DNA from 3 places in the Micromonospora sp. CPCC 205554 genome. Region 2 is predicted to be linked to each of the others. Evidence: riboswitches for the same ligand, from Rfam matches in the RefSeq annotation. Region 2 holds a riboswitch; each other region holds the start of a gene.
The links. A riboswitch is a leader RNA that binds a small molecule or an ion and turns the genes downstream of it on or off. The one in region 2 is predicted to bind cobalamin.
Positions count from the first base shown of each region.

Region 1: another riboswitch for cobalamin. It lies ahead of V6U82_RS09680 (ribonucleoside-diphosphate reductase subunit alpha); the one in region 2 lies ahead of V6U82_RS27910 (CbtB domain-containing protein).
Region 3: another riboswitch for cobalamin. It lies ahead of V6U82_RS16705 (peptidase); the one in region 2 lies ahead of V6U82_RS27910 (CbtB domain-containing protein).

Region 1 is NZ_JBAKHP010000005.1:108,263-115,139, forward strand. Features, by position in the region: gene V6U82_RS09665 (acyl-CoA thioesterase) at 1-254, shown strand, start outside; gene V6U82_RS09670 (LysE family translocator) at 258-881, shown strand; gene V6U82_RS09675 (PrsW family intramembrane metalloprotease) at 967-1,782, opposite strand; cobalamin riboswitch at 1,904-2,119, shown strand; gene V6U82_RS09680 (ribonucleoside-diphosphate reductase subunit alpha) at 2,234-4,630, shown strand; gene V6U82_RS09685 (ribonucleotide-diphosphate reductase subunit beta) at 4,621-5,649, shown strand; gene V6U82_RS09690 (MFS transporter) at 5,674-6,877, opposite strand, start outside.
Region 2 is NZ_JBAKHP010000034.1:45,119-51,995, forward strand. Features, by position in the region: gene cobO (cob(I)yrinic acid a,c-diamide adenosyltransferase) at 1-254, shown strand, start outside; gene V6U82_RS27900 (cobyrinate a,c-diamide synthase) at 248-1,609, shown strand; gene cobA (uroporphyrinogen-III C-methyltransferase) at 1,623-2,645, shown strand; adenosylcobalamin (AdoCbl) riboswitch at 2,645-2,785, shown strand; gene V6U82_RS27910 (CbtB domain-containing protein) at 2,784-2,993, shown strand; gene V6U82_RS27915 (CbtA family protein) at 3,105-3,887, shown strand; gene V6U82_RS27920 (cobalt-precorrin-6A reductase) at 3,910-4,638, opposite strand; gene V6U82_RS27925 (cobyric acid synthase) at 4,647-6,110, opposite strand; gene V6U82_RS27930 (hypothetical protein) at 6,068-6,475, opposite strand; gene V6U82_RS27935 (superoxide dismutase) at 6,472-6,804, opposite strand.
Region 3 is NZ_JBAKHP010000011.1:18,230-25,106, forward strand. Features, by position in the region: gene V6U82_RS16685 (sensor histidine kinase) at 1-783, opposite strand, end outside; gene V6U82_RS16690 (ABC transporter permease) at 994-2,034, shown strand; gene V6U82_RS16695 (ABC transporter ATP-binding protein) at 2,031-2,714, shown strand; gene V6U82_RS16700 (PepSY-associated TM helix domain-containing protein) at 2,927-4,390, opposite strand; cobalamin riboswitch at 4,629-4,751, shown strand; gene V6U82_RS16705 (peptidase) at 4,850-5,893, shown strand; gene V6U82_RS16710 (hypothetical protein) at 5,929-6,414, shown strand; cobalamin riboswitch at 6,499-6,617, shown strand; gene V6U82_RS16715 (prenyltransferase/squalene oxidase repeat-containing protein) at 6,777-6,877, shown strand, end outside.

The DNA.
Region 1 (6,877 bases), on a different contig from region 2:
GGGCCGGCCGCAGCTCGATGGAGGTGGCGGTGAAGGTCAGCGCGGACCGGTGGGACCGCGCGGTGCCGCCGGTGGACGTGGCCACCGCGCATCTGGTGATGGTGGCGGTCGACGACGAGGGGCAGCCCCGGCCGGTGCCGCCGCTGCACACCGAGACCGAGGGCGACCGGCGGCGCTACCGGGAGGCGCAGATCCGGCGCGAGCACCGGCTGGCGCTGCGCCGGGCGCTGCTCGACGGCGCCGGGGAGGGCTGAGCGGTGCTCGGACTGTCGGCGGCCACGCTCGCCGGTTACCTGGCCGCGATCGTGGTGCTCATGCTCACCCCGGGGCCGGACATGATGTTCGTGCTCGCGAACGCCACCCGGTACGGCCCACGGGCGGGCGCGGTGGCCGCGCTCGGGGTCGCCGCCGGGGAGGCGGTGCACGTCGCCGCCGTGGTGGCCGGGCTCGCCACCGTCATCGCCGCGTCGCCGGTGCTGTTCACCGCGATCCGGTGGGCCGGTGCGGCGTACCTGATCGTGCTGGGACTGCGGGCGCTGCGCGGCACGGGCCGGCCCGGCGCGCGGGCGGACCGGCCGGACGGCGGCGCCGGGCGGGCGTTCCGGCGCGGGCTGCTGACGAACCTGCTCAACCCGAAGATGATCCTGTTCAGCGTGGCGTTCCTGCCGCAGTTCGTCCGGCCCGAGGCGGGTCCGGTGGCGGCGCAGCTGGTGCTGCTCGGCGCGCTGTTCGTCGCGGTGCAGCTCACCGTGGACCTGGCGCTCGGCGTGGGCGCCGGGCGGTTCGCCGGCCGGTGGGGCGACAGCCGCTGGTCGCGGCGCGTCGACCGGGTCTGCGCGGTCGCCTTCGTCGCGCTCGGTGTCCGGCTGGCCGCCGGTTGACGAGCGGCTGACCGGCGGCACGGCGCGGGCCGCACCGGTTCCGGCGGCGGGCGGCACGGTCCGCCGCCGTAGCCGGGGGTGCGGGTCAGCCGGGGTGCGCCGCCGTCTCCCGGGGCGCCGGCGCGGCCGGCGTCCCGGACGCGGCCGGCCGCTCGCGGTCCAGGTGCAGGCGCAGCAGCACCCAGCCCAGTGAGACGCCGCCGATGAACACGTACGCGGGCTGGGTGCCGAACGTGTCCCAGCAGGTGTGCAGCGTGACGGCGGCGGCGAAGGTGAGCAGGAACGCCGCGAGTCTGCGGCCGCCGGGCGCGGCGGCGAACGTGAACAGCGCGGCGGCGGTCAGCCCGGTCCACGCCAGGTGCGCGGCGGGCGCAGTGAGACCGCGAACCAGCAGCGTCCGCTCGACCGCGCCGAGGTTGCCCTCCGACCCGACGAACGCGGCGAACGCGTAGCCCATGGTCTCCAACGCGGCGAACCCGGCGCCGGAGGCCACGCCGATCACCAGCCCCTGCGCCGGGGACGGGTGCCGCCGCCACAGCAGCAGGATGCCGGCCGGCACGATCAGCTTGGCGGTCTCCTCGGCCAGGCCGACGAGCGCCATCGGCAGGACGCCGAGGCGGTGCAGGGTGCCGTACTCCAGCCAGCCGGCGGCGACCACGCCGATCACACCGCCGAGGAGCGCGGCGACGCCGACGACGGAGCCGGGGACCGGGCGGCGGGCCGGCCGCCCCTGGGCGAAGGCCAGGAACGTGGCGGGTGCGACGGACGCGCCGAGCACGATCAGCGCCGGTACGAACGTGACGGTCCCGGTGCCGGCGAGTGTCTCCAGCACCAGCAGGTGGAGCCCGACGCCGACGAGCAGGACCGCCACCCACGCCCAGCGGCGCCCGGTATTCCCCATACCGCCGAGTATCGCGCCCGCCGGGCCGCGCCCGAATCGGGGGTGGGCACTGTGGACGGTGAGATCATTCCGACACGCCGACACGACATCTGGTGTTGCCATGAAGACCTCACCGCCATATATGGTGTTCCTCGCAGCTGGTTCGGCCGGGCCTTCACTGGTCCGTCCGAGGCAAGAGGGAACCCGGTGGAAGTCCGGGACTGCCCCGCAGCGGTGAGTGGGAACGACAGCCGTCAACAGCACTGGGCCACCGGCCTGGGAAGCGACGGCCGGTAGGCGACCGGCGACCCCGGTCGGGCCCGCGAGTCCGAAGACCTGCCAGCGCGCCGTGCGCCTCCGGCGTACGGCGGTCGGAGGTCGCGCGGGACGACCGACGCCAGCAGCCGGGCCGGCCGTGCCGCGTCCGTTGGCGTCTCCCGCCGTCTCCAGACGGTGACAGCGAGGAGAGGTCATGACTGTCGTACAGGAGAGTCCCCCGTCCGGGACCGCCGGGTCCGAGGCCCGCCGCCCGGCGATGCGGGTACGCAAGCGGGACGGCGACACCGAGCCGGTGGACGTCAACAAGATCGTCCGGGCGGTCGAGCGCTGGGTCGCCGACCTGGACGAGGTGGACCCGCTGCGGGTGGCCACCAAGACGATAAGCGGGCTCTACGACGGGGCGACCACCGCCGAGCTGGACCGGTTGTCGATCCAGACCGCGGCGGAGCTGATCGGCGAGGAGCCGCAGTACTCGAAGCTGGCGGCGCGGCTGCTCGCCGCGTACGTGGACAAGGAGGTCCGCGGCCAGGGCGTGGCGAGCTTCAGCCAGTCGATCGCGTACGCGCACGGGCTGGGCCTGATCGGCGACGAGACGGCCGCGTTCGTGGCCCGGCACGCCCGCAAGCTCGACGACGCCGTGGACCCGGACGGCGACCTGCGGTTCGAGTACTTCGGACTGCGCACGGTGGCCGACCGCTACCTGCTGCGGCACCCGCAGTCGCGGCTGGTGGTGGAGACGCCGCAGTACTGGCTGCTGCGGGTGGCGTGCGGGCTGTCCCGCACCCCCGGCGAGGCGGTCGGGTTCTACCGGCTGATGTCCAGTCTGGCCTACCTGCCCAGCTCCCCCACGCTGTTCAACTCCGGCACCCGGCACACCCAGATGTCGTCGTGCTTCCTGGTCGACTCGCCGCGCGACGAGCTGGACTCGATCTACGAGCGGTACCACCAGGTGGCGAAGCTGTCTAAGTTCTCCGGCGGCATCGGCATCGCCTGGTCGCGGGTGCGCGGCCGGGGCGCGCTGATCCGGGGCACCAACGGCCGGTCCAACGGCATCGTGCCGTTCCTCAAGACGCTCGACGCCGGGGTGGCCGCGGTCAACCAGGGCGGCCGGCGCAAGGGCGCGGCCTGCGTCTACCTGGAGCCGTGGCACCCGGACGTGGAGGAGTTCCTGGAGCTGCGGGACAACACCGGCGAGGAGTCGCGGCGTACGCACAACCTCAACCTGGCCAACTGGATCCCGGACGAGTTCATGCGCCGGGTCGAGGCCGACGGCGAGTGGTCGCTGGTCGACCCGTCGGACGCCCCGGAGCTGCCCGACCTGTACGGCGAGGCGTTCGACGCCGCCTACCGGGCGGCCGAGAAGAACGCGGTCCGCACGGTGAAGGCCCGGGACCTGTACGGGCGGATGATGCGCACGCTCGCGCAGACCGGAAACGGCTGGATGACGTTCAAGGACGCCGCGAACCGGCTGTCCAACCAGACCGGTGAGCCGGGCAACGTGATCCACCTGTCCAACCTGTGCACGGAGATCCTGGAGGTGAACGACGACACCGAGACCGCCGTGTGCAACCTCGGCTCGGTGAACCTCGGCGCCCACGTCACCGCCGACGGGGTGGACTGGGAGCGGCTGCGCGCCACCGTGCGTACGGCGGTGGTCTTCCTCGACCGGGTGATCGACATCAACTACTACCCGGCCGAGCAGGCGGCGGCGTCGAACCCGCGCTGGCGGCCGGTCGGGCTCGGGCTGATGGGCCTGCAGGACGCGTTCTTCACGCTGCGCCTGCCGTTCGACTCGGCCCAGGCCCGGGAGCTGTCCACCCGCGTGCAGGAGGAGATCCTGCTGACCGCGCTGGAGACCTCCGCCGGGCTGGCCGAGCAGTTCGGCCCGCATCCGGCGTACCCGCAGACCCGGGCCGCCAAGGGTGACCTGCACCCGGACCTGTGGGGCGCGGAGCCGGCACAGACGCAGCGGTGGGCGGCGCTGCGCGAGCGGATCGCCGCGCACGGGCTGCGCAACTCGCTGCTGGTGGCGATCGCGCCGACCGCCACCATCGCGTCCATCGCCGGCTGCTACGAGTGCGTCGAGCCGCAGGTGTCCAACCTGTTCAAGCGCGAAACCATGTCCGGGGAGTTCCTCCAGGTCAACACGTACCTGGTGCGGGAGCTGAAGGCGCGCGGGCTGTGGACGCCGCAGGTCCGCGACCGGATCAAGCGGGCCGAGGGCTCGGTGCAGGACATCACCGAGCTGCCCGCGCCGGTGCGGGAGCTGTTCCGCACCGCCTGGGAGCTGCCGCAGCGGGCGCTGATCGACCTGGCCGCCGCGCGGGCGCCCTTCGTCGACCAGTCCCAGTCGCTGAACCTGTTCCTGAGCGCGCCGACCATCGGCAAGCTCTCCTCGATGTACCTGTACGCCTGGAAGGCCGGGCTGAAGACCACCTACTACCTGCGTTCCCGTCCCGCCACCCGCATCCAGCAGGCCACCGTCGCGCCGGTGCTCGCCCCGGTCTCCGGCGTGGTCTCCGCCGTGAGCGACGACGAGGCGCTGGCCTGTTCCCTGGAGAACCCCGAGAGCTGCGAGGCATGCCAGTGACCACCACCGCACCGACCCGGCACATGCTGCTCGACCCCGGCATGGACCTGACCCTGCGGCCGATGCGCTACCCGCGCTTCTTCGACCGGTTCAAGGACGCCATCAAGAACACCTGGACGGTCGAGGAGGTCGACCTGCACGGAGACCTCGCCGACCTGGCGAAGCTGTCCCCGGCCGAACGGCACCTGGTGTCGCGGCTGGTGGCGTTCTTCGCCACCGGCGACACCATCGTCGCCAACAACCTGGTGCTCAACCTCTACCAGCACGTCAACTCCCCCGAGGGCCGGCTCTACCTGTCCCGGCAGCTGTTCGAGGAGGCGGTGCACGTCCAGTTCTACCTGAACCTGCTGGACACGTACGTGCCGGACGAGAAGGAACGCTTCGCCGCGTTCGCCGCGGTGGAGAACATCCCGTCGATCGCCCGCAAGGCCGAGTTCTGCTTCCGGTGGATCGACTCGATCTTCGAGCTGCGGGAACTGCGGACCCGCGCGGACCGGCGGGCGTTCCTGCTCAACCTGATCTGCTTCGCCGCGTGCATCGAAGGGCTGTTCTTCTACGGCGCGTTCGCCTACGTCTACTTCCTGCGGTCCCGGGGCCTGCTCAACGGGCTGGCCTCCGGCACCAACTGGGTGTTCCGGGACGAGTCGATGCACATGGCGTTCGCCTTCGACGTGGTGGAGACCGTACGCGCCGAGGAGCCGGACCTGTTCGACGACGAGATGGAGCAGCAGGTCCGGGAGATGCTGGCCGAGGCGGTGGAGTGCGAGGTGAGCTTCGCCGAGGACCTGCTCGGGCAGGGCGTACCCGGGATGTCCCTGGCCGACATGCGCGAGTACCTCCAGCACGTGGCCGACCGGCGCCTCGCCGTGCTCGGCATCGCCCCGATGTACGGCAGCGGCAACCCGTTCGCGTTCATGGAGTTGCAGGACGTGCAGGAGCTGTCCAACTTCTTCGAGCGCCGGGTGTCGGCGTACCAGGTCGGGGTGACCGGCTCGGTCACCTTCGACGACGACTTCTGACCGCCGCCGTCCCCGCCCCGGCCGTCACGGCCGGGGCGGGACCGGGCTCTCGCCGGGCAGCGCCGTCGCCCGGACCCGCCCGATCAGCGCCACCACGGCGACCGCCATCACGGCCACCACCACGAACGCGCTGCGCAGGTCCAGCGCGCCGGCGAGCAGGCCGATCACCGGCGCCGCGAGCAACGCGCCCGGCCACTGGCCCATCGCCACCACCGAGACGCCCTCACCCGAGGTGAGGCCGGGCTGCTCGCCGGCGAAGCCGAGCACCGTCGGGGTCACGCACGCCAGGCCGAAGCCGAGCAGTCCGAAGCCGGCCATCACCGCGGCCGGATGGGGGTACGCCACCGGCAGCGCCACGCCGGCGGTGGCGACGAGCGCGGACAGCCGGACGAAGCGGATCCGTCCGAACCGGCCGGCCAGCCGGTCGCCGAACAGCCGGGCGACGGTCGCGGCCAGCGACAGGCAGGTGTACGTGGCCGCGGCGAGCACCGCGGCGGCACCGGCCACCTCGGTCGCGTACAGCGCGCTCCACTGTGCGCCGGCCATCTCGATGAACGAGGCGAGGAAGGCGATCACCGCGAGCAGCAGCAGCTGCGGGGTGAACCGGTCGCGCAGCCGTCGCCGTTCCTCGCCGTCCTTCGTCTCCTGCCGGGGCGTGTCCGGCAGCCAGCGGTGCGTGCCGACCAGCAGCGCGCCCAGCAGGACGCTGGTGACCGCCATCTGCGCCGACGGGGACATCCCGATCGCCGCGGCGCCGGTGCCGCAGAGGCCGCCGGCCAACATGCCGATGCTGAAGCCGGCGTGGAAGGTGGACAGGATGGGCCGCCCGTACCGCTTCTGGACCTCGACCGACTGGGCGTTCATCGGCGTGGCCAGCAGGTTCGCCGCGAAGCCCCAGACCGCGAGCCCGCCGACCAGCGCCACCACAGTGGTGGACGCGGCCAGCAGCGGCGCGTTGACCAGGATCAGCGCGGCCCCGGCCAGTGCCAGCCGGCGGGTGTTGATCCGGCTGATCAGCACCGCCACCACGACCAGGGAGACCAGTTCCCCGGCGTTCGTGGCGATGTTGGCCAGGCCCCAGCCGGTGTTGCCGACGCCCACCGCGTCCCGCACCTCCGGCACGCGGGCCGACCACCCGCCGATGGCCAGGCCCATGATGACGAAGAGCAGCGCCACCGACCAGCGGGCCCGTACGGCCGAGCGTGGCACCGGCGGCGCGGGCTGCTCC
Region 2 (6,877 bases):
AGCGCCGTATCCAGGCGGAACGGCACCAGCTCTATATCCTGGACGAGTTCACCTATCCGATGCAGTGGGGCTGGGTCGACGTCGGCGACGTCGTGGAGACACTGGTCCACCGTCCCGGCCGTCAGCACGTGATCGTCACCGGGCGCCGGGCCGACCCCCGGCTGATCGAGGCAGCCGATCTGGTGACCGAGATGCAGCACGTCAAGCACCCGATGGACGTCGGCCAGAAGGGCCAACGAGGCATCGAATGGTGAGCCTTCCGCGGCTGATCGTCGCGGCGCCGGCCTCCGGCCACGGCAAGACCACGGTCGCGACCGGGCTCATGGCCGCGCTGGCCGCGCGCAGGCACACCGTGTCGGGGCACAAGGTGGGGCCCGACTACATCGACCCCGGCTACCACGCGCTGGCCACCGGACGCCCCGGCCGCAACCTCGACCCGCACCTGACCGACCCCTCACTCGTGATCCCGCTGCTGCTGCACGGCGCACGCGACGCGGACATCGCCATCGTCGAAGGGGTCATGGGCCTGTTCGACGGCCGCATCGGCGGCGACGGTTTCGCCTCCACCGCGCACCTCGCGGCCCTGACCGCCACCCCGATCCTGCTGGTCGTGGACGTCTCGCACACCTCGCGCAGCGTCGGGGCCGTCGTGCACGGAATGGGCACGTTCGAGGCCGGCGTCACCGTCGCGGGTGTCGTGCTCAACAAAGCCGGGTCCGCCCGCCACGCCGCCGAGGCGGCCCGGGCGGTGGAATCCACCGGCGTACCGGTGCTCGGGATCCTGCACCGCGACCAGGGTGTCAGCGCCCCGTCGCGCCACCTCGGGCTCGTGCCGGCAGCCGAACGTGAGGAGGCCGCCGCCGCCCTGGACGTGCTGGCCGAGCAGATCGCCCGCCACGTGGACCTCGATGCGGTGCTGCAGGTGGCACGCACCGCACCCGATCTGGACGCCCAGCCATGGGACCCCGCCGCGCACGTCCGGCGGCCGGGCGCCGGATCACCGGTGGTTGCGGTCGCGGCCGGGCGTGCCTTCACCTTCCGGTACGCCGAGACGACCGAGCTGCTGCAGGCGGCGGGCTGCACCGTCGTCCCGTTCGACCCGGCCCGCGACCAGCGGCTTCCCGCCGGGACATGCGGGCTATACCTCGGTGGGGGGTTCCCCGAGGTACACGCGTCCACGCTGAGCGCCAACACGACGCTGCGCCACGAACTGCGCCAGGCCGTCCTCGACGGCGTCCCCACCGTCGCCGAGTGCGCCGGCCTGCTGTATCTGTGCCGCTCCGTCGACGGCCATCCCATGGTCGGGGCGCTCGACGCCGAAGCCGTCATGACGCCGCGCCTCACCCTCGCGTACCACCGTGCCGCACTCGGCTCGGACCAGCTGCTCGGCGAGCGGGGAACCGCTGCCACCGGCCACGAATTCCACCGCACCACCGTCACACCCGGTCACGGCGAGCACCCCGCCTGGCGCATCGAGGGCCGCAATGCCGGATTCGCCTCCCCCAGCCTCAGCGCGTCCTATCTGCACGTGCATTGGGCTGGGCAACCGCATCTGGCCCAGTCGTTCACCGAGGCCGTACACCGGACGGCTGTCTCCTCAGCACGTTAGGAATCACCGTCACATGCAGCTGAACCTCACCGGCCGTAGCGTGCTCGTCCTCGACGGGAGCGCACCCGCCGCCGTCACGGTCAGTGCGCTGCTGCACAAGCGCGCCCTGGTCACCGTCGCCGCGCCGGCCGTGTGCGCCGCGCTGGAGGACCTCGCCCTCCGCGGACGCCTGACCTGGGTCACCACCCCGGTCGACGAGAGCCGGTTCGACGTCGTGCTGCGTACCGTCGCACCCTCGGAGGCCGGGGCACCGGCAGCGGTCCGAACGGCCGGACACGTCACGCTGGTCGGCGCCGGCCCGGGCGATCCAGGGCTGGTCACCGTCGCCGGATGCGCGGCCGTCAAGCAGGCCGACGTGATCCTCACCGACCGGCTCGCCCCGTGGGAGGCCCTGAAGTGGGCGCGCCCGGACGCCGAGATCATCGACGTCACCAAGATCCCGTACGGGCGGAGCACGAGCCAGGAACAGATCAACGCGCTGCTCGTCGAGCACGCCCGCGCCGGACGGCACGTTGTGCGGTTCAAGGGCGGCGACTCGTACGTCTTCGGCCGCGGCTTCGAGGAAGTCACCGCGTGCGCCGAAGCCGGCGTCCCCACCACCGTGATACCCGGCGTGACCTCCAGCATCGCGGCCCCGGAGCTGGCCGGCATCCCGGTCACCCACCGCGGACTCGTGCAAGGCTTCACCGTCATCTCCGGCCACGTACCGCCCGGCCATCCCGACTCGTCGATCGACTACGCCGCCCTCGCCCGCACCGGCACCACCCTCGTGGTGCTGATGGGCATGCGCAACCTCGCGGCCATCGCCGACGCGCTCGTCGCCGCCGGTCTCGACCGGAACACACCATGCGCCGTCGTCGCGGACGCCGCCTCGGCCGGCCAGCGGGTGCTGCGCAGTACCCTCGCCGACGTCGTCGCCGACACCGCCGAGGCCGGCATCGGCGCGCCCGCCGTAACGGTGATCGGCCACGTCGTCGCCCTCGGACCGGCCGCCGTGCAGGCAGTCGCGACAGCGTCGCGTTGCTCCGATACCTGATATGGTCGTGCCACCCTGCTGAAGGAAGCCGGTGTGAATCCGGCGCAGTCGCGCTACTGTGACGCCGCTCGCGGCGAAGCCAGACCCTCCAGCCAGGTCGACCACCCATCGACGGGACGCAGCATCCCAAGGAGTGTCATGCCTCAGGCGACCACGGCCATTCCGGCCGTTCTTCCCACCATCCCCGTTCGCGCGCTCGCCCCCTGGGCGCTGTTCTTCGCGCTGGTCACCGCCGTCGTCCTGTATTTCGTGGGCGCCGAGCAGGGAGCGTTCTCCGTCTTCGAGGGCACCTTCATCCACGAGCTGACGCACGACGCACGGCACGTGCTGGGCTTCCCCTGCCACTGACACCACGCCACGCGGCAGTTCGCCCGGCCCGGCCGGAGTTTTCGTCTTTCCTCGTCACCGGCGCTGCGGGCGTTTCGTGCTGCCCGCGGCCGGCTCTCGAACGGACCCTTGATGACCCCTCGCACTTTTCTCGTTCACGGGCTGCTGGCCGGGCTCATCGCCGGTTTCGCGGCCTTCCTCGTCTCCTACGTCGTCGCCGAACCCCAGGTCGATGCAGCCATCGCCCTGGAGGAAGCCGGTGCCGCCGAGCACCCGCACGACAATGCCACCGCCGAGCAGTCTCACAGCCACGATGAGGAGGAGGCCGAAGTCTCGCGTGGCACCCAGTCCACCGGGGGCCTGGCACTGGGCACCATCCTGGTGGGCATCGTCCTCGGTGGAGCGACCGCGCTCGCTGCCGCCTTCGCCGCCGGGCGTCTGGGCTCCCTGTCCGCACGGGCCAGCACCGCGGTGGTCGCCGCCGTCGGTTTCGTCGCCACCGCCCTTGTGCCGTTCCTCAAGTACCCCGCCACACCACCGGCGGTCGGCTCCGGTGACACGATCAACGAGCGGACCGCGCTGTACTTCGGGTTCTGGGCACTGAGCCTGGCCGCCGCGATCGGCGCCGTGGTCCTGGCCCGGCGTCTGCTGCCCCAGCTTGGCGCATACTCGGCGGTGCTGGCCGGTGCCGGCGCCTATCTCGTGGTCGTCGTGGTCGCCGGGGCTCTGCTACCGACGGTCAACGAGGTCGGCGGCTTCCCGGCCGACACACTCTGGTACTTCCGCATCTCGTCGATCACGACCCTGGCCGCGACTTGGGCGGTCCTGGGTGCAATGCTGACTGGTCTGGTCGGACGCGACGCGGACCGTGCCGCCGAGCGGCTGCGCCGCCAGGAGCTGGCGGCCACGCTCTGAACCTTCCCGGCTGAACCTCGCGTCAGGGTGCGGGCAACGCCCGCACCCACGCCAGGGCGGCGTCCACGTCACGGACCAGCGGCACACCGGCCGGCGGCCCGGCGCGGCGCACGATCACGACCGGCATCGCCCGCTCGGCGGCGACCGCCAGCTTGGCGACCGTGTGGTCACCGCCGGAGTCCTTGGTAACTAGAACGTCCGTGCCCGCCATCACCTCCCGCTCGTGCGCGAGGGTGTAGGGACCGCGGCTGCGCAGCAGCTTCCACGACACCGGCAGGACGATGTCGGGCTCGTCCACCACGCGAACCAGGCACGCGTGCCGGCGCAACGGTTCGACGAAGTGCGCCAGCGACTGCCGTCCGACGGTGAGGAACGGCCGGTCGCCCAGACCGGCCGCCACCCGGGCAGCTTCACTGTGGTCACCGGCCCAGTACCAGGCCGACGCCTCGGGGCGAGCGGCCCAGCCGGGCCGTTCCAAACGGAGCAGGGGAATCCCGGCGGCCGGGCACGCCGCCGCCGCGTTGGCGCTGATCTTCTCCGCGAACGGGTGCGTCGCGTCGACCACGGCACCAACCCGGGTCTCCGCCAGGTACGCGGCCAGTCCTGCGATCCCGCCGAAGCCACCGACGCGGACCTGCCCCACCGGCAGCCGGGGACGCGCGACCCGCCCCGCCAATGAGGTCACGACCACGGCACCGTCGTCGACGAGCGAGGCCGCCAGCGCGCGGGCCTCGCCCGTCCCACCGAGCACGAGAATCCTCACGCGTAGGGTCCGATCACCGGCGCCGCGGGAGCGCCCCGCTCGGCTAGGTTCAGCAGCGCATCGACGTCCAGGTGTTTCTCCGCCAGGTCGGCGAGCAGATCCAGCCGGGCCTGCCGGGCCGCGGCGAAACTGACGCCCGAGGGCGTGAATGTCCGGCCGCTCGCGGTCGCGGCGAGTCCGAGCACGGCGCTGCGCAGGGCGTCGGACTCCAGGCTGCCGTGCCACATCGTGCCCAGTACGTTGCCGTCCCGTGCGCCGCCCAGGAACTCGGTGGCTCCGGCCGCACGGGTGACGTGACCGTGATGAATCTCGTAACCCCACGCGGGCGCGCCCAGCGCTGCACCACTCGGCAGACGCAGCACCTTGCGTGCGGTGAATGTCGTCTCGACCGGCAGCAGGCCCAGGCCAGGTACGCTCGCCGGCCCGTCGGTCTCGACGCCCTCGGGATCGTGCACGTGCCGGCCGAGCATCTGGAACCCGCCACAGATTCCCAGCACCGTACGTCCCGCCTCGGCGTGCCGGACGATCGCCCGGTCCAGCCCGCGCGAGCGCAGCCAGGCGAAATCGGCGATGGTGGCCCGGGTTCCGGGCAGCACCACGAGGTCAGCGCCGGCCAGGTCGTGCGGGTCGGCAGTGAAGACGACGTCCACGCCCGGTTCCAGCCCCAGCGCGTCCACGTCGGTGAAGTTGCTGATCCGCGGCAGCCGTACGACAACCACCCGCAGGTCACGTGCAGCGTCACCGCGCCGGCCCTGCAGGTCGAGCGCGTCCTCGGAGTCCAGCCACACGTCAGATCGCCAGGGCCAAGTGCCTAGGACGGGGCGTCCCACAAGCTCCTCCAGCCGCTGCAGGCCCGGTGCGAGCAACGTCTCGTCACCGCGGAACTTGTTGATCACGAACCCGGCGACGAGGGCCTGATCGGCCGGTTCGAGCAGTGCCACCGTGCCGTACAGTGCCGCGAAGACACCACCACGGTCGATGTCGCCGACCACCAGCACCGGCATCCCCGCGTGCCGCGCCAGGCCCATGTTCACGTAGTCACCGGCCCGTAGGTTGATCTCCGCCGGGCTGCCGGCACCCTCGGCGACGACGAGGTCGTAGCGCGACGACAGATCGTCGTACGCGGCATACGCGGCCTCGGCCAGATGCGTCCGGCCGCCGATGAACTCGCGGCTGCTGATCTCACCCGCGGGCTCGCCCATGACCACGACGTGACTACGCCGGTCCCCGCCCGGCTTCAGCAGCACCGGATTCATGGCCGCCTCCGGCTCTGCGCCCGCCGCCAGCGCCTGCACCCACTGGGCACGGCCGATTTCCGCCCCACCCGCACACACCATCGAATTGTTCGACATGTTCTGTGCCTTGAACGGAGCGACCCGGACACCGCGCCGTGCGAACGCCCGGCACAACGCGGTCGTCACCAGGCTCTTGCCCGCGTCCGATGTCGTGCCCGCCACCATGAGCCGCCCGGTTCGGCGAGCCTGTCCTTCCACCGCCCCAGTATCGCCTGCTGTCCGTCCGCCGGACCGCCGGGCTCGGCGTGGGCGAGGTTCAGCCCGGGCTGGTGTCCGACGCTGCCCACCACTTCGGCCATCAGCAACGTGACCTCCTGGACGAGTTCGTCCATGCTCTGCCCTGTCTGTGACCGGACCAGGGTCAAGGGCGAGTTCGGCGAGCAGCATGAAACCCGGGTGCGCACGGTCTCGTCGCCGATTGCGCCCAGCAGTTCCTCGGCGCCGGCGAAGTCACCGCGGTTTTTGGCCGCGATGACTCCCGCCGCCTGCTGCGCCGCGAGGAACGCCGGCCCGGGGCCGGCCTCGGTCACGGTGCCAGGATGATCGGGTTGCCGACGGCGCGGGGCGCGTCGAACCGCCGGGTCACGTCCGACCAGTTGACCAGGTTCCACAGCCGGTCGACGTAGTCCGGGCCCACGTTCTTGTACTGCAGGTAGTAAGCATGCTCCCAGGCGTCGAAGACAAGGATCGGCGTGGAACCCTGGCCGACGTTGCCGTGGTGGTCGTAGACCTGCTCGACGATCAGGCGCTGCGACAGCGGCTCCCACGCCAGCACGCCCCAACCGGAGCCCTGCACCCCCTTGGTCGCGGTGGACAGCTGCGCGCTGAAGGCATCGAACGAGCCGAAGTGCTCGACGATCGCCGCTTCTAAGAGCTCCTAACGAAATGATGTTGGGCGTGTCCTCGGGACGCGAGGATCGTTCTGTCTGAAC
Region 3 (6,877 bases), on a different contig from region 2:
CGGGGTGAGCGCGGCGACGAACCGGCGGGCCTCGGCGAGGTTGTCCACGGCGACCTGGCGGGCCGCGTCGACGTGGCCGGCGGCGGCGTCGGCCCGGCCGGGCAGGGCGCGCTCGGCGGCGCGCAGCAGCAACTGGATGCTGGACAGGCCCTGGGCGAGGGTGTCGTGGATCTCGCGGGCCAGACGCTCGCGTTCGGCGAGCACGGCGGCGGTGTGCTGGGCCCGGGCCAGGTCGGCCCGGGTGGCGGTGAGTTCCTCGATCAGCTGCCTGCGCTGCTCGCTCTCCCGGTACAGGGCCTGGTATCCCCACACCACCCCGACGGCGACGGCGGCGCCGAGCGCGGGACCGATCGCCACGGCCGGGGTGAAGGAGCCGGTGTCCGCGGCGAACCCGGCGACGGCCGCCACGGCGGTGGCGATCACGGCGGCCAGGCCGGCGCGGCGCGGCAGCAGGTGGAGCTGGAGGAAGTACAGCGGGAAGGCCACCCAGATCGCGTCGGGGGACAGGCCCAGCAGCACCAGCCACACGGCGCCCACGGCGGCCAGCCACCACGCGGCGGCCCGCCGCGAGCGGCGGATGCGGGGAAGGAACGGCCCGGCGGCGTACGTCAGGCCGAACGCCGCCGCCGCGGCGACGATCAGTCCGGCGTGGGGCCGGTCGCCGGTCACCGCCCGGCCGGCGGTCAGGACGAGCAGGCCGGCGATCAGCAGGTGCAGGCACCAGGCCAGGGCCCGGATGGTCGGGGTCAGGGCGGGCGCAGCGGTGCTCACAGTGCGTCCCACGTTACCGATGCAGGCGGCCTGGGGCCTCTATCGAAAGTTGGAACCCGTGTGCCGTCTTCCGGCCCGCGAAGTGCTGTCCCACGCCAGACGCGCACACCGGCGTCGGCCGCGATGGTGGAGCCGTACCGCTTCCACCGCTGGAGAGGACAGGCCGGGACCGTGTTTGTCGCCTGGAGAGATCTGAAGTTCGCCAAGGGGCGCTTTGCCCTGATGGGGGCCGTCATCGTGCTGATCACCCTGCTGGTCGGGCTGCTGTCCGGGTTGACGGCCGGACTGGGCCGGCAGAACGTCTCCGCCATCACCGGCCTGCCCGCCGACAAGATCGCCTTCCAGGCCCCCGGCGACGGCCGGGACGTGTCGTACTCCAACTCCACGGTCAGCGAGAAGCAGTGGCAGGTGTGGGCCGGGGCCCCCGGAGTCGCCGGTGCCGAACCGTTGGGCATCACCACCACCAGGGCCACCGCCGGGGACAGGAGCGCCGGGGTCTCCGCCTTCGGCGTCCGGCCCGGCTCCCGCCTCGCCCCCGGCAGCGACCGGATCGACGGCCGCTCGGCGGTGCTGTCCACCAGGGCCGCCGACGACCTCGGCGTGCGGGCCGGTGACTCCGTCACCCTGGCCGGGCAGCAACTGACCGTGGCGGCCGTACGGGGCGACGCCTCCTTCAGCCACACCCCTGTGGTGTGGACCAGCTTGGACGCGTGGCAGAGGATCGCGCCTCCCGCCGGCACCGGTGACGGTCGCCCGACGGCCACTGTCGTCGCCCTGACCACCACCTCGGGGGCCGATCTGGCGGCCACCGACCGGCAGGCGGGCACCAGGACGGTCTCCGTCGACGACTCGCTGTCCGCGATCGGCTCCTACACCTCCGAGAACGGCTCCCTGCAGCTGATGCGTGGCTTCCTGTTCGCCATCTCCGCCCTGGTCATCGGTGCCTTCTTCACCGTCTGGACCATCCAGCGCAGCGGCGACGTCGCCGTGCTCAAGGCACTGGGCGCCCCGACCGCCGGCCTCCTCAAGGACGCCCTCGGACAGGCCGTCGTCCTGCTCACCGGCGGCACCCTGCTCGGCACCGGCATCGCCGCCGCACTCGGCGCTCTCGTCGCCGGGTCCGCGGTGCCGTTCCTCCTCACTCCGGCAACCGTCGTCCTCCCCGCGGCCGTGATCGTCGTCCTCGGCGTACTCGGAGCGGCTCTGTCCATCCGCCGGATCACCTCCGTCGACCCGCTGACCGCCCTGGGGAGCGCCCGATGAGCCTGAACCTGACCGATGTCACCCTCACCTACCCCGACGGCGAGGGCCGCCTGACCGCCCTCGACCGCGTCACCCTGGACGTGCCCGAGGGCAGCCTGACCGCCGTGATCGGCCCCTCCGGCTCCGGCAAGTCCAGCCTCCTCGCGGTCGCCGCGACCCTCATCACCCCCGACTCCGGCACCGTCACCGTCGACGGCACGCCCACCACCGGAATGAGTCGGAGCGAACTCGCCGACCTGCGCCGCCACCGGATCGGCATCGTGTTCCAGCAGCCCAACCTGCTGCCCTCCCTCACCGCCGCCGAGCAGCTCCAGGTCATGGCCCACATCGACGGCCGCCGGCCGGCCGCAGCCCGTACCCGCGCCATGGAACTCCTCGACGCGGTCGGCCTCGCCGGCCAGGCCGGCCGCCGGCCGCACCAGCTCTCCGGCGGTCAGCGTCAGCGCGTCAACATCGCCCGCGCCCTGATGAGCGACCCCACCGTCCTGCTCGTCGACGAACCCACCAGCGCCCTCGACCACGAACGCGGCGCCGCCGTCATCGACCTGATCACCCGCCTCACCCACCAGCAGGCCACCGCCACCGTCCTGGTCACCCACGACCGCACCCACCTCACCGCCGTCGACCAGGTCGCCGAAGTCCACGACGGCCGCCTCCACCTCCCGACGCCGGCCCGCTGAAGGGGTACGACCACAAGAGCCGGCGGACGACGCGGGGCCGCAGCAGCTCCTGCGGATCAGAGCATGATCGGAAAGGCTCCGAGCTACCGGGGAATCTCACGTCGGACCTGCCGGGTCATGGGCCGAGCGGGGCGAGGGGAGTAGCTCAGGCGACCTCTGTGGCCGCCACTGTCCGGCCGCACCGCGGCGGTGGCGGCCGGACAGCTGCCGGGTCAGCTACCGGCCGGGGCGGGTGAGACGGGTACGGGCCGCCGGCGCCGGCGGGCGAGCAAGCCGAGGGCGATGTCGACGAGGAGGAAGCCGAGCAGGGTGACGCCGAACCAGGGCAGTGCCCAGCCGAGTGCCACGGTGACCGGTACGCCGAGCAGCAGCGCCCACCACGGAAGCCCTCGGACCCCACCTCGGGCGGGCGGTGCGCCGAGCGGTGCGCGGCGGTCGGCGCGGGTGGGGCGGCGTTGCCACCACATGCGGTAGCCCCAGACGACGACGCAGAGCAGGCCGAGAGCGAGTGCGGCGAGCAGGATCTGGTTGATCGGCCCGAACAGGATTCCCATGTGGGCTTGAATGCCGAGGCTGCTGAGCTGTGCGAGCAGTGGCCAGTCGGCGAAGTCGCTGCGGGCGGTGACCGCGCCGGTGGTGGGGTCGACGGCGATCCGGTCCCTCGCGACCGGCCAGGTGTTGTCGACCTGGGCGACGGTCCATGCCAGGCCGGACTCCGCGGCGGGGCTGATCTCCGTCGGTCCCGTGAGTCCGGCGCTGCGCGCGGAGGTCAGCACGGTGTCGTAGGACGCCGGATTGTCCGCCGTGCCGGGTGCTGCGTCACCGTGCTGGTGCCCACCGTCGCTCGCGGGCGGGGGCACGCCGTCGAGGGTGGTGGAGAGTTGCGGAGTGCCGGCGCGCAGGAGGTCCAGGCCGGCGCCGAAATTCGCGCCGGCGTACCGGGACCAGGTCAGGCCGGTGGCGGAGAGGAACAGCAGGCCGACCGCGAGCCAGACGCCGGTGGTGGCGTGCCAGCCCCGCGTGCGGCGGACTCCCTTGCGGGCGCTCAGGTCCGGTACGAGCAGGTGGGCCGTCCGGGCGCGGGTGGCGTTGCGGCGGCGCCACCACAGGATCACGCCGCCGAGAACGAGCAGCCACAGCCAACTGGCGGCGATTTCGGAATAGTGCCGGCCGATCTCACCGAGGTGCAGGTTGCGGTGCAGGTCGTCGAGCCAGGTGGTGGCCGGGGCGGAGCCGAACCAGGTGGTGAGCTGCCCGGTGACCTCGCCGGTGTACGGGTCGACGTAGACGGTGTGCTGCTTCTCGCCGAGTTCCTGCATCGAGAACACCACCCGGGTGGTCCGGTCGCCGGCACCGGGCGCCACGGAGGCGATGGTGCCGTCGGGGTGCGCGGCGCGGGCGGCGGTGACCTGGTGGGCGAGGGTCTTCGGCTGGTCGCCGACGGCGGCCACGGTCAACTGGTCGCCGTAGAGGACGTGATCCAGCTGCGGGGTGATGGTGTAGGCCAGGCCGGTCAGGGCGGCGACCAGCAGAAACGGGGCGACCAGGATGCCGGCGTAGAAGTGCAGCCGGGTCAGGAGCGCGGCGAAGGGCGTGGGCTCGCGGCTGGGACGAGCGGTCTGCGCAGCGGCGGGGGCATCCGGCGCGGGATCGCCGGACAGGTCGGTGACGGACATCGACTACTCCGATCGGAAATGGAGGTTTCTGGTTCGGGGTGGCTCGTGCCCGTCGAGCCCTGGGCTGCCCGGTTGCCGTCTCCCGGTCGAGTAGTCGGCCAGGTGCGCCAGGAAGTTCCCGGCTGCCCCCGTACCTCTTCGACGTCGCCTTCGACGGCGACTGCCGGCGGTCACGGCACGTGTCCGGCTCCTGGCGCATTGACATCGGAGCTGCGGCCACATAAGACTGTCGCGACAACTGAACCAACGCGTGTACGTGCGGGGGAAGACCGGTCGAAATCCGGCGCTGGCCCGCAACGGTAGGCCGCCCAGTGGACTCTGGGCGGCGAGCCCGAATACCCGTCGTACGCGTGCATCCGCTCCCCACCCGTCGTGGCCCACGGGTCGGAGTCCCGACCGACCCGGCGTTGCCGCGTCGGTCGGGCTTTCGACGACCGCCGGGCCGGAAAGGCGCTTCCGATGGTCGTCCGCCGAAGCCGGCACCGCCTGCTCGCGCTGCTCTGCGGCGTGCTCGCCGCCCTCACCCTCACCACACCTGCCCTCGCCGCACCCGAGCGCGCCGGAGCCACCCGCCCCGAGGCCGCCGCCGGCTGGCTCGCCCGGCAACTCGTCGACGGCGAACGCTTCGAGGCGGTCTTCGACGGTGTCGCCTACCCCGACCAGGGGCTGACCCTCGACGCCGTGTTCGCCTTCGCCGCCGCAGGCGCCGCCGACGACTACGGCGCGGACGCGGTGGCCTGGGTCACCCGTCCGGACGTCCGCGACGGCTACGTCGGCGACGGTGTCTCCGAGGCGTACGCGGGTGCGACAGCAAAGCTCGCGCTCGCCGTACAGGTGCGCGGCGGTGACCCGGCCGACGTCGGCGGGGTGGACCTGATCGCCCGGCTGCGCTCGCTCCAGACGCCGGCCGGCCGGTTCAGCGACCGGTCCGCGTACGGCGACTACAGCAACGCGTTCAGCCAGTCCTTCGCGCTGCTCACGCTGGCGCGGACGGCGGACGGCGCGCCACCGGCGGCGGCCGCCTGGCTGGCCGCCACCCGATGCCCGGACGGCGGCTACCCGCTGCTGCCCGCACAACCGGTCTGCGTGTCCGACGTGGACGCCACCGCGCTCGCGACGCAGGCGCTGCGCGCCGCGCAGCGCCCGGCCGACGCCGCCGCCGGGCTGCGCTGGCTGGTGTCCGTCCAGGGCGTCGACGGCGGCTTCACCGACGTCGCCGGTACGCCGAACGCCAACAGCACCGGCCTCGCCGCGCAGGCCCTGCACGACGGCGGCCGCACGCTGGCCTGGGCGCGCGCCCGGGCGTTCCTGGCCGGACTCCAGGTCGGCTGCGCCGGGGCGCAGGCGGACCGGGGCGCGGTCGACTTCGACGGCGGCGGTTTCGACCCGGCCACCGCACCCCGGGCCACCGCCCAGGCCGTCCTCGGTCTCGCCGGGACCGGGTACGCCCGCTTGTCCGCCGCCGGTGCCGAACCCGGCGCACCGGCGCTCGCCTGCCCGTGAACCCCCACGCCGCTCACCCGATCACAGGAGGACCCGTGTTCCGTCACCGTTCCACAGTCCGCGGCTGGCTGGCCGGCCTGCTGGCCGCCGTCGTGGCGGGCGTCGCGCTGACCGCCGCCGAACCCGCGCCCCGGGCGGCGCACGCCGCCGCCTGCGTCGGCACCTCGGGAGTCACAGTGGTCGTCGACTTCGCCGCGCTCGGTGGCGGCGTCCAGGTCGGATGTGCCCCGGGTGACCCGGCCACCGGCCTGGCCGCCCTGCAGACCGCCGGCTTCACCGTCACCGGCACCGCCCGCTGGGGCCTGGCCTTCGTCTGCCGGATCAACGGCAAGCCCACCGCCGCGACCGAGCCGTGTGTCAACACCCCGCCGGTCACGGCGTACTGGTCGTACTGGCACGCCCCCAGCGGCGGCTCCTGGTCCTACAGCACGTCGGGGGCGACCGGCTACAACCCCGCGCCGGGCAGTGTCGAGGGCTGGTCCTTCGGCGCCGGTGCCCCGCCGAGCATCGCCGCGCCCTGAACCGGCGGTCACCAGCGGTGTGACCACCGGCGCACCGGGTGCCGTCCGCTGCTCTGGCGTCGACGCGCGCAAGGGCGGTACGGTGTCGGCGCCCGGTGCGCCGGGCACACAACTGCATACGTCCCGTGCGGGGGGAAGCCGGTATGAAGCCGGCGCTGACCCGCAACCGTGAGCGAGAGGCCCTCTCGCGAGCCGGAATGCCCCGCCCGGGACGAGCGGCTTCCACTGTCGAGGTCTACAGGGTGAAGTCCGGGCCGCCGAGGTCCGACCCACCCCGCTCACCGCAGCACGCGGAGCGGGGTGTCCGTTTCTCGGGGCGCTTTCCGGAGCTTTCACCGACCGCTCTGCGAAAGGCACCCCTGATGCCCCTGTTCCGGCGTCTCACCACCGGTCTCGGTACAGCCACTGTGGCGACCCTCGCCACGATCACCGGCGCCCCGCTGACCGTGGTCGCGGCACCCGC